Regions from separate parts of the uncultured Chitinibacter sp. genome, predicted to be linked through region 1. Evidence: predicted binding sites of a transcription regulator. Region 1 holds the regulator's gene; the other holds the start of a gene.

Region 1 (8,102 bases):
TTTCAAGCTGAAGATTTTGCGCTGTCGCATCCGGGCGGCTCGCTGGGCCGGCGTTTGCTGGTGCATGTGCGAGATTTGATGCACGCAGGCGAGGCCTTGCCGGTCGTGCAGCATGATGTCACGCTGCGCGATGCGCTGATGGAAATCAGCCGCAAAGGCATGGGCATGACGGCGATTGTGGACGATGCCAGACAGCTGTGCGGGATTTATACCGATGGCGATTTACGCCGCACCATTGACCGCGATATTGATTTACGCACGACGCCGGTGCGTGAGGTGATGAGCCCAGCACCGGTGACGATTGAAGCGCAGCGCCTCGCGGCTGAAGCTGCGGCAGTGATGGAGGCGCGCCGGGTGAATGGCCTGCTGGTGGTGGAGCAAGGCCGGCTGGTGGGTGCAATTAATATGCATGATTTGCTTAAAGCACGTGTGGTGTAGGGGATAGCCCGCTACGCCTTTAGATAAATAGATTTCAGACTGATACCCCTTAAAGAGAAGCCATGATTGAGCGTGCCAAGCAAGTCAAACTGATGATTTTCGACGTTGACGGTGTGATGACCGACGGCGGCTTGTACTATACCGATGCCGGTGAAGAGCTGAAGGCGTTTAATTCGCTGGATGGCCACGGTTTGAAAATGCTGAAAAATTCCGGCGTGAAGCTGGCGATTATTACCGGGCGTAATTCACGCTTGGTAGAACACCGGGCGCGTAATCTGGGGATTGATTTTCTGCATCAAGGCGCCCATGACAAACTGCAAACCTTTCAGAAGTTGCTTGCCGAAGCGGGCGTGAGCGCTGAAGAATGCGGTTATATGGGGGATGATGTGATTGATCTGCCCGTGATGCGGCGCGTGCACTTTGCGGTGGCTGTGCCGGCTGCGCCAGAGCTGGTACAACAGCACGCGCATTATGTGACCGGCCGCCAGGGCGGGCATGGCGCGGTGCGCGAAGTCTGCGAATTGATTATGGCCAGCCAAGGTACACTGGATGCGGCTTTAGCGCCGTATCTGGCTTAATGGGCTGGCAGGGGAAAACGCTTGCGTAGTTTAACCATCTGGGCGTTGCCCCTTGTGTTGTTGCTGCTGGTCGGGGCGCTGATCTGGGGCTTGAGCCGGGCCGCGATTCAAACCGTCATTACGGTCGAGGCCGACCCCAATACCCCGGATATGATTGTGAATCTGGGGGTATTGCAGCGCTTTGATGAGCAAGGGCAAATCCGCTCGACGCTGATCGCGCAGGAAGTGAAACACCTGCGGGCCAATGACACGCTGCTGTTTAAACAGCCAAAGCTGACCCAGACTGAACCGGGTAAACCCAATATTGTGGTGACCGGCGTGCGGGCGAAAACCACCAATAAAGCGTCGCAGGTTTGGTTTGAAGATGCGACCGAACTACGCCGCGCGGCATTCGGCCAGCAAGCCGAATTGGTCGTGCGCAGTAGCGATGTGTTTTATGATCAGGCGACCAGCATCGCCCGCGCTAGCACACCGGTGGTGGCGGATATGGGCCCACATCATGCCGAAGCGGTGGGCTTTATCGCCGATAATGCCCAGCAAACTCTGAATTTACTATCCAAAGTGAGAATGACTTATGTCCCGACTGCTCGCGCTGCCCTTACTGGCACTGCTGCTCGCTAATTCTGCGTGGGCCGAAACTGCCGACCGCGAGAAACCGATGAATATCGTGGCCGATAACTGCGTGATGGATCAAAAGACCCAGCAAAGTGTCTGCACCGGCAATGTGGTGGTGACGCAGGGCACGATGGTAATGCGGGCCGATAAACTGACCACCCGACAAGATGAACAAGGCCATCAGTTTGCTCAAGGTGAAGGCCGCCCGGTGCGTTTCAAGCAGCGGCTGGATTCGGGCGAGCCACTGGATGCTGAAGCACTCCGCTTTGATTACGACGGCGCAAAGGGCTTTCTGGTGTTGATGGACAAGGCCTGGGTTAAGCGTAATCAGGATTTGGTGGTGGGCGATAAAATCACCTACGACATGAATACCGAGTTTTACCAAGCGCAAAGTAAGGCGGGTGGTCGGGTGAATATCACGCTGAACCCGAAGAAAAAAGACGCCAGCCAGCCAGCCAAGAAAGAAGTTAGCCAATGAGTACGCTGAAAGCCCAGCATCTACAAAAGTCCTACAAAAAACGCACGGTGGTGCGTGATGTGTCGCTCGAAGTCAGCAGCGGTGAAGTGGTGGGTCTCTTGGGCCCCAATGGTGCCGGTAAAACCACCAGCTTTTACATGATTGTGGGCCTCGTGCGTATGGATGAGGGCCGGATTGAACTCGATGGCATTGATGTTAGTCAGCAGCCCATTCACCAGCGGGCGCGTTTGGGCTTGGGTTATTTGCCGCAAGAGGCGTCGATTTTCCGCAAAATGACCGTGGCGGAAAACATTCAGGCGGTGCTGGAGCTGCATTACAAAGATAAAACCGAGATTGCCGAGCGACTCGATGCCTTGCTGCATGACCTGCATGTGGGGCATTTGCGCAACAGCAATGCCATGAGTTTGTCAGGCGGTGAGCGCCGCCGGGTGGAGATCGCCCGCGCGCTGGCTTCCAACCCACAGTTTGTGTTGCTGGATGAACCTTTTGCCGGGGTAGACCCAATTGCGGTGATTGATATTCAACGCATTATTGGCTTTTTGAAAGAGCGGGGCATCGGGGTGCTGATTACCGATCACAATGTACGAGAAACCCTCGGGATTTGTGACCGCGCCTATATCATCTCGGAAGGGGCCGTGATGGCGGCTGGTAAACCGGCCGAGATTGTGAATAATGAAGATGTTCGCCGCGTGTATTTGGGCGAGCATTTCCGTATGTAGCATCACTGGCCGCAGTTTATGAAGCAAAGTCTGCAGCTGCGCATGGCGCAGCAGCTCAACCTCACGCCGCAACTTCAGCAGTCGATCAAACTGCTGCAACTCTCTACGCTGGATTTCCAACAGGAAATCGAGCAGTACCTCGCTGACAATCCGCTGCTCGAACGCGAAGACCATGGCCTGGATAGTGCCGATGCCAGCGAAGCCCAAGATACCAGCACAACCGAGCGTGATGATTTTGAAGATGATGGGCTGCGCTGGGATGAGGTGCGTGGTAGCCAATCGTTTGATGATGACGACGAGCATGACCCCACGCTGCGGGTTGCGATTGAGCTTAGCCTGCGTGATCACCTGTTGGCGCAAGCTCGCTTACTGGCTTTGCCTGCCCGTGATTTTGCTTTGCTCACTATGCTCATTGAAGCGCTGGACGACGATGGCTTATTGCCGGTGTCGCTAGAAGAAGTATTTGAGCAGCTACCGGCGGAATTCGTCGCGGAGCTTGAGCTGGAAATGGCTGAGCTGCAGATCGCGCATCAGCATTTATTGCAGCTGGAGCCATTGGGCGTCGGCGCGCGCTCGCTGGGCGAGTGTTTATTGCTCCAGCTCAAACAATTGCCGCCTAGCCCTACGGTAGAGTTAGCTAAACGGGTGTTGCTAGAAGGCTTGGAATTACTTGCGGTACGGGATTTCACCCGTTTAAAGAAACTTTTGCAGTGCAATGAAGTCCAGTTAAAAGAAGCGCAGCAGATTATTCGTAGTTTGAACCCGCGTCCGGCGGCCAACTGGGGCGGCGAAACGGCGCGCTATGTTGTGCCGGATGTGTTGGTGCAAAAGGTGCGCGGCCGCTGGTCGGTACGGCTGAATCAGGCAGCGCAACCCAAGCTGAAAGTTAATGAGATGTATGCGCGGGTGTTGCAGGGGCAAGCTGGCGAGAGCTTGGCGGGCCAGCTGCAGGAAGCGCGCTGGTTGATTAAAAGTATTGAGCAGCGTGGCAATACCATTTTGCGAGTGGCGCAAGCGATTGTGGCGCGGCAGCAAGCGTTCTTTGAATATGGCGAAGTGGCGATGAAACCCTTGGTGCTACGGGACATCGCCGAAGAGCTGGATTTGCATGAATCCACCATCTCGCGGGTGACAACGCAAAAATTTATGCTGACACCCCGCGGGGTTTTGGAGTACAAATATTTCTTCGGTAGTCATGTTGAAAATGACAGCGGTGGGGAAAACTCGGCGACCGCGATCAAAGCTTTGATCAAACAGCTAGTCCAGCAGGAAAATGCACAGAAACCGTTATCCGATAATGCTATAACGGAAGAACTCGCAAAGCAGGGTGTGGCAGTTGCGCGGCGCACCGTTGCTAAATATCGGGAGGCGTTAGGTATCGCGCCTGCCAGTCAGCGCAAAAGCCTGTAATGGGCGCATAAAAACGAAGGAGCAATAATATGAACCTCAATATCAGCGGTCATCATCTTGAAGTTACTCCAGCTATCCGCGATTACGTGAGCAGTAAAATCGAACGCGTGATTCGTCATTTTGACAACGTGATCGATGCAACGGTCATTCTGGCGGTTGATAAACTGCAGCACAAAGCCGAGGTTACCGTGCATGTCAGTGGTAAAGACATCCACATCGAATCGATTGAGGAAGACCTGTATGCCGCGATTGATGTCCTGATGGACAAATTGGATCGCCAGCTGGTCAAACACAAAGAAAAGCTCTCTTCGCATCGCAATGAGGCGCTGAAACATCAGGCGGTGGCCGAAGAATAATTACGTTGCGTAGGCAATACAACGGGAACGCCGCGAGTCGTTCCCGTTTTTGTTTGCCCGCAAGGCAAGTACAATAGCCCGACCATAAGGAAATACACCAACACCATGAGCCTCATTACCAAAATCCTGCCAACCACCAATGTGTTTCTCGATCTGGATGTGGGAAGCAAGAAGCGGGTGTTCGAGCACGTGGGGATCGTGTTTGAAAATAGCCATGGCATCGCGCGTAGCGTGATCTTCGATAGCCTGTTTGCCCGCGAAAAGCTGGGCTCCACTGGCCTTGGCCAAGGCGTGGCGATTCCACACGGGCGGATCAAAGGTCTGAAAGAAGCCACCGGTGCGTTTGTACGCCTGAAAGAGCCGATTCCATTTGATGCTCCAGATAGCAAGCCTGTGGCTCTGATCTTTGTGCTGCTGGTGCCAGCCAATGCTACCGATCTGCATTTGCAGATTCTGTCCGAGTTGGCGCAGCTGTTTTCCGATAAGCAGTTGCGTGAAGAGCTAAACACCATGACCGAAGCGCATCAGGTCTGGGAGCGGATCGCCAGCTGGGAGCCCTACGGCGCCGATTTTGCTTAATTGACTCGGCCAGCTTGGCTGGACGCCAGCCACTGGCCTGCTTCATAATCAAAACTGCATCCATGTGCCGATGCAGTTTTTTTTTGAGACCGGTATGCCACAGATTACTGCCCGCCAGCTGTTTATTGATAACGCCGAAAAATTGCGCCTCACCTGGGTTGCCGGTCAATCTGGGGCAAATAATCTGCTCTCCAATGACGAGAGTGAGCAAAAGCCCTCATTGTCGCTAGTTGGGCATTTGAATTTTGTACATCCCAACCGGATTCAAGTACTCGGGATTGCCGAAGTCGCGTACCTCAATGCGCTTTCCCCTGAGGTGCAGCTCAGCAGTTTGAATCAGCTCTTTGGCAATGAAATGGCGGCCATGATTGTCGCTAATGGCCAAGTTGTGCCCGATGCTTTGCGCGATGCGGCCGAGCGCCATCATGTGCCTTTGCTCACTAGCCCTGAGCAATCTCCGTATTTAATGGAGGTATTGCGCTACTACCTAAGCAAGGCGCTGGCTGTATCGACACACCTGCATGGGGTATTTATGGATGTGCTGGAGGTGGGCGTGTTGCTTACCGGTGAGTCATCCATGGGTAAATCCGAATTGGCGCTCGAGCTGATTTCACGCGGCCATGGTTTGGTGGCCGATGATGTGGTCGAGGTGTATCGCACCAACCCGGAAACCCTGGAAGGGCGCTGCCCGCCGATGCTGCGCGATTTCCTGGAAGTGCGTGGGATTGGGGTGCTGAATATTCGCACCATTTTTGGTGAAACGGCAGTGCGGCCCAAGAAAACCTTGAAACTGATTATCCATTTGGCCAAAGCCGGTGGCGAATCGTTAACGCCGGTCGATCGGCTGCAGATGCAGGCGGCTACCCAGGCGATTCTGGATGTGCCGGTGCGCAAATTGGTGATTCCAGTGGCGGCGGGTCGTAATCTGGCGGTGCTGGTTGAATCGGCAGTGCGCAATTATATTTTGCAATTGCGCGGGATCGATTCTACGCGTGAGTTTATCGAACGCCACCAGAAATTCATGGAAATGGGGGAGTAAATGCCAACCACTACCCAAGTGCCGCTACACCATCAGCAGTTAATCCTGCTGTCGGGCCTTTCGGGCGCCGGCAAATCCGTGGCTTTGCGGGCGCTGGAAGATCTGGGCTACTACTGCATGGATAATCTGCCCGCACCCCTGATCCGTGATGCGGTCTCGATGCTGGATCAGGATGGCTATCCACGGGTCGCAATTGCAGTGGATGCCCGCAGTGCGCACAATCTCACTAGCCTGCCCGAACGTCTGGCTGAAATGAAAGCCATGGGCCTAGATGTGCGTGGCCTGTTTCTGGAGGCGGATGTCGATACCATCGTGCGCCGCTATTCCGAAAGCCGCCGCAGTCATCCACTGTCAAACGGTGCGCTCACAGTGGCTGAATGTATCGCTATGGAGCGCGAAATGCTGGCTGAAGTGCGCGAACTCGCCCACTGCATCGATACCAGTGGCATGTCGGCGGCGAAGTTGCGGTTATGGGTGCGCGAGTTTATTGCTGTCGATGCGGCCAAGGTTACGCTGATTTTTGAATCCTTCGGCTTTAAGCACGGCATTCCGCTCGATGCTGATTTTGTGTTCGACGCCCGCTGCCTCCCCAATCCCTATTATGATCCGGCCTTGCGCCCGCTCACCGGTATGGATCAGCCGGTGGCGGATTTTCTGATGCGCCAGCCCAGCGTTGGGCCGTATCTGACGCATATTTTGGGCTTTCTGGAGCGCTGGTTACCCGAGTTCGAGCGCGATCAGCGCAGCTATGTGACGGTAGCGATTGGCTGCACGGGTGGTCAGCATCGTTCGGTGTATTTGGCTGAAGAATTGCGCCGGCATTTCTCCCGTTCGCGGCAGGTCTTGCTGCGTCACCGCGAGCAGCATGGGCACTGAGCTGTGGCGATGTTTACGCGTGGGCGACTGGTGTTTGCTTGCGCTCAGTGTGCTGCTGTGGGCGGTGCTCACGCACTGGAGCTGGCAGCAGCCCGGCGCCACGCGGGTGCGGATCTATCAGGATGGACAACTTTACGCTGAGCTGGATTTGCTGGCGCAGCGCACCTTGGCGGTGCCCGGGCCACTGGGCGCCACCGTGGTGGAAGTGCGGCAGGGTAAAGCCCGCATTGCCCAAGACCCTAGCCCGCGGCAGTATTGTGTGAAAGCCGGTTGGCTGCAGCAGGCCGGGCAGGCGGCAATTTGTTTGCCTAATCGTACCAGTATCGAACTCACCGGCCAGCAAGCCCGCCCTTATGACAGCCTCAGCTACTGATTCTGCCGCGCAACATTTGCAGGTAACGGCCCAGGATCAACAGATTGCACGGCTGGCGGCGATTGCGATTGCCTTGGCCGTGCTGGAATCCGGTATACCTTCGCCGATTCCTGGCGTGAAACCGGGGCTGGCGAATATCGTGACTTTGCTGGCGCTCACACGGCTGGGCTGGGCGGCGGCAGCGTGGGTGAGTGTGCTGCGCATTCTGGGGGCGAGTATTGTGCTGGGAGGGATTTTCTCGCCCGGTTTTGCGCTGAGCCTTGCCGGCGGCGCTTGCAGTTTGCTGGTGCTGGCGGCGGCGCAATATTTGCCGCGCCGCTGGTTTGGGCTGGTGAGCCTGTCTTTGTTATCGGCCATCGCGCACACCGTAGGGCAGCTGCTATTAGCGCGGCTGTGGCTGATTCCGCATAACGGCATTGTGTATTTAATCCCCATCTTGCTCGGGATGGGTTTAGTGTTTGGTTTGGTCAATGGCATGGTGGCGGAGCAACTTTTGCGCCGCTGGCCGGCCCAACCAACACAACCGGATTTACAAGAGAGAGACGCATGAGCAAAGTAATCACAGTGGCGCTCACTGGCGCCTCGGGCCTGCCGTATGGCCTGCGTACGCTGGAATGCCTGCTCGCGGCCGGCTGCCAGGT
Region 2 (8,102 bases), 600 kb from region 1:
GCACGTCCAGCGTTTCGCCTTTCACGTGATATTGTTTTTTGACGTTTTTAAAATCGAGGGTGCCCAAGGCGCTCATGAGGTTATTCCTTATTCAATACAAAGTTTCAAAGCCAATGCGGATTCAGCAAGGGGCGTACGGCGCCAATCAGGCGGTACGGTTACGCCAGCCCAGCAGGTGTTTTTCTAATTTGAAGGCCAGTTGATTGACGATGGCGCCCACTACGCCGACCACCACCACACCAAACAGCACCGAGCCCATATTGAAATGCTCGCGGCCATCAATCATCGAGTTGGCAATGCCGTGGCCGGATTTGAGGAAATACTCGGCGCCAATCGTGGCCAGCCAGCTATAAATCAGCGCCAGTTGGATGCCGGTAATGATTTGCGGCGAAGCCGACGGCAAAATCACTTTGCGAAACAGCTGCCAGCGGCTGAATTCAAACACCCGCGCCACCTCAACATGATCGCGATGCACGCTGCGGATGCCTTCGTAGGTATTGATCGTGGTGGGGTAAAAGGCCGCAATCGCGATGAAAATGATCTTGGCCGGCTCGCCCATGCCAAACCACACCGAAATCAGTGGAATCCAGGCAAAAATGGCAATCGACTTGATGGTGTTAAAACTCGGGCTGATCAGGCGATCGGCCCAGCGAGATACGCCCAGCAAACTACCCAAAATCAGCCCGGCAGTGCCCCCCACTACAAAGCCACCCAGATTGCGGGATACGCTATAGACCAGATCAAGGGCAAAGGCCCCGCTGCTGATCTGGCCATAGCCTTCTTTCCAGACTTCATACGGCGAAGCCAGAATCGCGCTGTTGGCCAAGTTAAATTTACTAATCAAATACCAAGCTAGGATCAGCCCCAACGGCAGGACGAGCCCGCGAAAATCACGCTGGCCCAGCGCCTGTAAACGGGTTTTAAATGCAGACATCACACACCTCACTCAAACTTAAAACGCAACGCGACGCCATTTCAGGAAATGGGTTTCCAGCCATTGCAGCGACTGGTCGATTAACAAACCCACTGCGCCAATGATCACCACCGTGGCCAGCACCAGATCCAGCTGGAACAACTGCCGGCCCCAGACCATCAAAAAGCCAATGCCTTCACTTGAGGCCAGGAGCTCAACAGTCACCAGGGCCAGCCAGGCATGGGTGAGGCCATAGCGAATACCGGTAAACAGCGAGGGCAAGGCAGCCGGGATTACCACCTTGGCCAGTAATTGGCGGGTGTTAAAGCGATAGACCTTGGCCACCTCGGCAAATTGGGGCGGGATATTGCGGATACCTTGCAAGGTATTGACCGTGACCGGCACCAAGGCCGCTTTGGCAATCACCAAAATCTTCATCGATTCACCAATGCCCACCACCATAATCAGCAGCGGAATCCAGCCCAGCGCCGGAATCTGGCTCAGGGCTTTAAAGGTAGGGAATAAATATGCTTCCACCGTTTTCGATAGCCCCATCAAGGCGCCTAGCAGCAAGCCCACCACTGTACCCACCCCAAAGCCATAGGCCACGCGCTCGACACTGATTTGCAAATTGCTGGTCAGATCGCCGCTTTGCCACAGCTCGGTCAGGGTTTGCCACACCAAAGAGGGCGGTGGCAGGATTTGCGGGGAGACCCATTCGTGAGCGCTGGTGATTTGCCATAAGCCCAGAACGAGCAGCGGCAAGACCAATGCCCACAAAATTTGCTGCAGTTTTTGCCCCGTTTTTTGTCGCCACTGGCTCGGGCGTTTGGCGGATACCTCGGCGGGTATATCGCTCTGATTTAATGTAATCGCTGTGCTCATTGCGATACTCCTTGATAATTAAGTTCGTGCTCCGTCTCTGTGCTGGCTGCAGGGCGCAAACTAAACCCCGCCGCCAGCACAAAACAGCCGGCAAAAAACAAAAACAACCATTGCAGATGAATCAGCTGGCCAAATAGCCCGCCAATCACCGTGCCGCTAAAACCACCCAATGGGCCGATCAGGGCCATTAATCCGGCCACCTGGCCTTGCCCCAGATCCTCACCCAGCTGGGCTACCCGGGTCATATTCGCTGCCTGTAACCAGCCCAGAGCCAGCCCAAGCAGCAAGCCGCCCACCCACAGCGCAGCGCCCCAGGGGGCGAGGCCCAGCAGACATAAACTCAGCGCGCCGCCGGTAAAGCCCAGCCGATACACGGCCCGCCGTCCCAGCTTTTGCGCTACGCCACCCAGCAGCATCAGCGCCAAGATAAAGCTCAAGCCCTGACTGGTGATCAGGCTGGCGGCGGCACTGGCCGATAGGCCAAAATCACGGACCGCAATCGCGACGATGAAGGCGGTGTAAAACATCATGCTGCTGTTCACCAGCACCTCAATCGCGCCACATTGCTGCAAGGCGCGATGCCGGCGCAGCAGGCCAAATTGGCTGCGCACCCGCGGCCAGATGGCACCACCTGGGTGGCTGACGGCTTTGGGTTGATAAATACGCAGCACCCGTGGCGCGATCAGCAAAGTGAGGACAAAGCTGATGCCAATCAGCTGATACACCCAGCCAAAGGGCAAAGCAGCAATCAAGGCGGTGGCAATGGCGGGCCCCAGTAAAAACATGCCAATCATGTGGCAGCCACGAAACCAACCGGCTTTGGTTTCACCGACCTGATTCAGTTGCTGCATAAACACGGCATTCAGGGCAATAAAACGGCAGGGCATGCAAAAGCTCACCAGCGCCGTGCACACCAGCAAAAACCACGCTTCGCCAATACTGGGCGTCAGGCAATACAGCAGGGCCGCAATCAAGGTGCCGCTCAAATACATCTTCATGGCACCCACCTGATCCAGCAGCAAACCGACCGGGATACTCATAAACAGCATGCCCACCATCTGCGCCGCGCTGATCAGGCCGATCTCGGCATTGCTGGCGTGCAGATGCAAGGCATAGAGCGCGGTGCTCACCTTGGCAATCCCCACCCCGACCCCGGCCAGTAAAGACAGCGCCACAAAATTCAGCAGAAACCAGCGGGCCGAAACCGCTGGCACCGCGGCGGTCTGCTCGGTGCCAGCTGTCATTACTTACCGCCTTTGGGGGTGCCCTTGGCGTCGTAAGCGGTCCAGAAGTTCTCCAGCTTTTGTTCTTTCAGGGCCTGATTCAGGTATTTGGGCTCAAACCACTGATTGACGTCGAAATCCTTGCGAATCAGCTTGAATTTCAATGAGGCCTGTACGGCATCCTTGTAGTGGTTGTAGAAAAACTCATCCAGCAGCGGGCTAGAGCGGCGTTTGATATCAGCGCCACCGTTGTAGTCTTTCTTGAATGACGCATACGGCACGCCTGACTTGGACCATTCTTGCAGCACTTTCTCGGCATTTTCCGGTTTGGAAATATCCGCGGCCGTGCGGACCAGCACATTCACTACCCGCTGGGTGATTTCCGGATTGGCCTTTTCAAAGTCTTCGGTCACCAAGAAATGCGTTTGGCGGGTAAGTGATAATGGACCTTCTTTATTCGACCAAATCACTTTTGCCACACCGCGATCTACCAATTGGAAAACGTCATAGCCAAACCATGCGCCATCCACATCCTTGGTGGCGATTGCCGCTTGAGTGGTCGCCGTATCCATATTGATCAGCTTGAAGTCTTTTTCGGTGAGGCCGTATTGATCGAGCACCTTATTCACTACCAGCTGGCCATTGGTGCCTTTAAAGAGGGCTACTTTTTTGCCTTTCAGGTCTTCCAGCTTTTTGGCCGGTGAATCTGCGGGGACCGCGAGATAGGTGGTGCCCAGCGTGCCGTTCGCGAGCAAGATTTTGGTTTTCAAACCACTGGCTTTGGCCACAATCGCGGGCAAGTCACCTTGCCACGCAAAATCCAGCAGTTTGTTAGCCAGCGCTTCATTCACTGCTGGGCCGGCACCTTTGAAGTAATTCCACTCCACCTTGATGCCGTCTTTTTTGAATTCTTCTTCAATCAGGCCGCGAGTCGCGGCCGTGGCTGCGGAAGAACCGCCAAAGACCGGTTTGCCGCCAGTGCCGACGGTGGCCACCCCAATACGGATGACTTTGGCTGGGTCAGCCCAAGCCGGGCTGGCTGCGATCAGGGTGAGGGTCAGAGTGCTTAGTGCAAAAATTTTATTTTTCATCGTGTATCTCTCAGTGTTCGGGGCGTGCAAGGCTTAGAAGCCGTATTGGAATTGAGCGAGCCACTCGTTCGATTTCACCTTGGTGGCCTGATCGTCGCGGCGGTTGTAGTTGAGCTGGAACTTGGTCGTTTCGGCGAAGAAAATATTCAGACCTGCTGTGGTGATATTGACCTTGTCGTTCTGCTTGCTGGTATTGGGGTCAAAGCTGTCGTAGCGGACAAAGGGCTGGTATGACACGGGCCACCAGTCGTCGTAGCGACCCTGTGCGCGATAGCCTTTAACGAATTGCTCGCCAAAGTTGTAGAAGAAGGTGGCGGTGTGGGCCTGGCTCTTCAGCTCGCCAAAGACAGGTTTGGCTTTGGTGCCGCTGACCGTGCCATCAGTCCCTTTCACAAACTCATAAGTGAAGCCAAATGGGTGATGGTTGTAGCTAACATCAATGCCATAGCGATCTTTCGCACCTTGGCCTACACGGTCTGCACCAATGGCCAGATTCTGTTTGCCCAGGTACACCGAGGCGCCGATGGTCAGCTGGCGCAGCCATGAGTTGTATTCTGCTGGCGCGGTGAAGGCCACCCGACCAATAAAGTCTTTGTGGTCGTTGTTGTCGGATTTATTTGGGCCATTACCGTTAACTAGACCCACGATGTATTGGAATACCGGGGCGCGGTAGTTGTAGCCGTAATCCACCTCGGGCCACAGGTCGCCGCTTAAGCCAATCCCGATCTGTCGCTGGCCAAAGCCCAAACGCCCGACAAACTGCGCGTTATTGATCACCGGTTTCAAATCTTCGGTGGCGGCCGCCTCTAGGCCGAATGGCACCAGCTGCTGGCCAAAGGTAACGGCCAGACGGCCAGTATCAGGCGAGATGGTCGGCAAGATTTGATAGGTCAGGTTGGCATCCAGCAAGTTGAAATTACTGGTATCCAGCAGCTGGGTGGCGGTACTTTGGGGTGAGTAACCAAAGCGCAGTGCATAAGTCAGATTGCGACCTTCGTCGTAATCTTTATACGCATTACCGGTAAAGGTCAGCACCGCGGTAGGGATATCAAAGCTGGTTTTGCGGTTGTCGGTCACCGCATTATTAGTAGCCAGGCTGTTATAGCCGGCCCGAGCTTGTACGGTGCCGCCCACGACCAGCGCACGCGTAGATTTGGCGGTTTTGGTGTCTTGATCACGCTGAACTTGGTATTTGTAGTTTTCCAAGTCGGCCGTCAGACCTTGCAGCTCATCCTTGGTGGCGTATTCGGCGGCGGCTTCGCCACTGGCTTTGGCCGCAGCTTGCTCTTTCACCTGGGCCTGCAGGGCTTCGAGGCTTTTTTTCAATTCATTGATCTGCTTTTGTAGGGCATCGGCATCGGCCGCATGGGCCACGGTGCTTAGCAGCAGTAGGCTGGCCGCGATGGGGGGCAGTCTTTTGATCATCTTTTGTTCTCCGTTTCATTTCCGAATGAGGTCAGCCAATTTCGGGGCATCGCACTCCCTGCACGATGCGCTGGCGATTTAATATGAGCAAAAGGTGTGCCAACGTGTTCTTATAGAAAAAACAGTTATAATTGAACAGAACGCAACAGCGGCCGCTGCGCGCCGTCAGCAATCTGTTGAAAAATCAACAGTGCAGTCAGATGGGGTGAAATAAGGCGGGTTGGTGCCGGTTTTGGATGGGTGGTGATATCGCAGCAGTTTGCTGCGTTGCGCAGCGCAAAACACAGCAGTTACGCGGTGAATAACAACGGAAACCTTAGGAATAAAAGACTTGAGCGCTCTGGCATGGATTCTGCTGAATGCGACTAGTCACTCACCAAGGAGAATTCCGTATGACCAATCTGGCTGATGTAAAAAACCTGACCAATGATGTTTCTCGTGCGCTACTACCACAGGGGCCGGTTACCGCGACCGTGCAATGGCAAAACCCGGCCGATATCGTAATCACGCCGGTTGACGGCGCCTTGGGCGCAACGGTGACGGGGATCGATGCCAACCAGCCGCAACATCCAAGCACCATCTTGCGCTTGAAAAAGGCGCTGCATGAGCACTTTATTCTGATCTTTAAGCGCCAAGAGCTCGATGACTCGGCCTTGCTGCGCTTTGCCACGTATTTTGGCTCGGTCTTTGTGCCCCCAGAAGATGTGCCAGTACTGGCCTCCAACACCGCTGGTAAAGCGCCGGATGTAGTACGCGTGGCGAATGTCGATGGCGGTTATACCGGTAATGGCGAGTTAACCCCGCATGCCGACCATCAATGGACCCCGATCCCATCGGCAGGGTCATTGCTGTATGCCGTTGAGCTGCCAGCAGTCGGGGGTGATACCTCGTGGTACAACATTCATCAAGCCTATCTGGATCTGGACGAAGCTACCAAAGCTCAGTTGGAAGGCTTGCAGCACATTACCTACAACCCATTCTTGCGCCATGTGCTTAATGCCCAGCGTAAAGCGGAAGGGCTTGAGGCGGAATATCCGAAATATCGCAGCCCAGCCCGGCCAATCCTTGGCCCGGGTTTCCCGCATCCGCTGGTGCGCACTCATCCCGACAGTGGCAAGAAAGTACTGTTTTTGTCGACCCATACCGAGTCAGAAATCCTAGGCATCGATCAGGCTGAAGCCGAGGCGCTGATTGCGCGCTTACGGGCCCATATTCAGCAAGATAAATACCGCTATGAGCATCGCTGGGCTTTGGGTGACATCATGTACTGGGATAACCAGGCGACATTGCACTCACGGACGGCGTTTCCCGAGACTGAGCGCCGCGTATTAAAGCGGGTCAGCCTGGCGGGTAGCCGTCCATTCTAATCCTAGCGCCGGGGGAGCTGGCTAAGCAGGCTACCCCAACGAGGAGTAACAGTATGAGTAATGATGTGATTCAAGTGCGTGTGCGCCAAGATAGCGCTGCGTATCTGCATATCGAAACACGCGCCGCCCATGTGGCCGTTGGCAGAGCGAGTAATGGCGAGAATGCGCCCGACGCCTTTCGAGCGGGTGAGCTGATTTTGGGGGCATTGGGGGCGTGCACTGCCGGTACGATTCGACATTTTGCACAAACCCATGGCATTAGCCAGTTGCAGGATGTCACCGTCGATGTGACCGGCTATGAAAGTTCGGCTCCCAGTCGGATTGGAGCGATTGTGGTGAGGGTGACATTGCATGGCCCGCTGGCGGCGCATGATCGGGTGCGACTGGAAAAAGCAGCCCGGCAGTGCAAAATTCATCACACCCTGCAGCATCCGCCCGAGATCGAGTTAGCGTTTGAACACCACGCTGCGCCAATCGTGGCTCACCCAGAGGAGCTGGCCGCATGAGTCAACGCCAATTACGCTTAGGTGCGTTTATCCCGGCCTATGGCCATCATGTGGCGGCATGGCGCCACCCGGCAACGCCAGCTAATGCTGGCCAAGATTTTCAACACTATAAACGCCTAGCGCAAACTGCCGAGCGCGGCTTGTTTGATGCAGTGTTTCTGGCCGATGGGCTTGCGGCTCGCGGTGAGGGTGAGGCGGGCGAGCGTTCGGCCTATTCAGATCATTTCGAGCCGCTTACCTTACTATCTGCCTTATCGGCCGTCACCGAGCATATTGGCCTGATCGCCACCGTTTCGACAACCTACAACGAGCCTTATCATCTGGCTCGCAAGTTTGCCTCACTGGATCATTTGTCGGGTGGGCGGGCAGGCTGGAACTTGGTGACTTCGGCCACGGAAGAAGAGGCGCGCAATTTTAATCTGCGCGAGCAATTGCCGCATGCCTTGCGCTATCAGCGTGCACGCGAGTATGTGCAGGTGGTCAAAAAGCTCTGGAATAGCTGGGAAGACGATACCTTTGTGCGGGATAAAGCCAGCGGTGTCTATCTGCAGGGCAATAAACGCCATGTTCCCAATCACGTGGGTGAGTTTTTCCAGGTGCGGGGGCCATTGAATGTTGCCCGGCCAGTGCAGGGGCAGCCTGTATTGGTGCAAGCCGGTGCATCAGAAGATGGGCGCGAGTTAGCGGCGGAA

Evidence for each region. The regulator sigma-54, encoded in region 1, starts transcription at its own class of promoters, with help from an activator protein. The targets are predictions, from matches to a motif close to CTGGCACGCTTCATGCTT.
Region 2: the regulator sigma-54 is predicted to act here: its motif matches at 5,878-5,895, upstream of QV747_RS03415 (TauD/TfdA family dioxygenase).

What each region holds. Positions count from the first base shown of each region.
Region 1 covers NZ_CAMFLP010000001.1:141,983-150,084, forward strand. The annotation lists gene QV747_RS00650 (KpsF/GutQ family sugar-phosphate isomerase) at 1-438, shown strand, start outside; gene kdsC (3-deoxy-manno-octulosonate-8-phosphatase KdsC) at 501-1,016, shown strand; gene lptC (LPS export ABC transporter periplasmic protein LptC) at 1,038-1,637, shown strand; gene lptA (lipopolysaccharide transport periplasmic protein LptA) at 1,591-2,109, shown strand; gene lptB (LPS export ABC transporter ATP-binding protein) at 2,106-2,828, shown strand; gene QV747_RS00675 (RNA polymerase factor sigma-54) at 2,847-4,238, shown strand; gene hpf (ribosome hibernation-promoting factor, HPF/YfiA family) at 4,268-4,594, shown strand; gene QV747_RS00685 (PTS sugar transporter subunit IIA) at 4,700-5,173, shown strand; gene hprK (HPr(Ser) kinase/phosphatase) at 5,268-6,212, shown strand; gene rapZ (RNase adapter RapZ) at 6,213-7,088, shown strand; gene QV747_RS00700 (NusG domain II-containing protein) at 7,078-7,461, shown strand; gene QV747_RS00705 (Gx transporter family protein) at 7,442-8,011, shown strand; gene QV747_RS00710 (flavin prenyltransferase UbiX) at 8,008-8,102, shown strand, end outside.
Region 2 covers NZ_CAMFLP010000001.1:743,714-751,815, reverse strand. The annotation lists gene QV747_RS03445 (ABC transporter ATP-binding protein) at 1-76, opposite strand, end outside; gene QV747_RS03440 (ABC transporter permease) at 146-934, opposite strand; gene QV747_RS03435 (ABC transporter permease) at 953-1,798, opposite strand; gene QV747_RS03430 (MFS transporter) at 1,795-3,042, opposite strand; gene QV747_RS03425 (ABC transporter substrate-binding protein) at 3,042-4,112, opposite strand; gene QV747_RS03420 (hypothetical protein) at 4,146-5,537, opposite strand; gene QV747_RS03415 (TauD/TfdA family dioxygenase) at 5,930-6,904, shown strand; gene QV747_RS03410 (OsmC family protein) at 6,958-7,410, shown strand; gene QV747_RS03405 (LLM class flavin-dependent oxidoreductase) at 7,407-8,102, shown strand, end outside.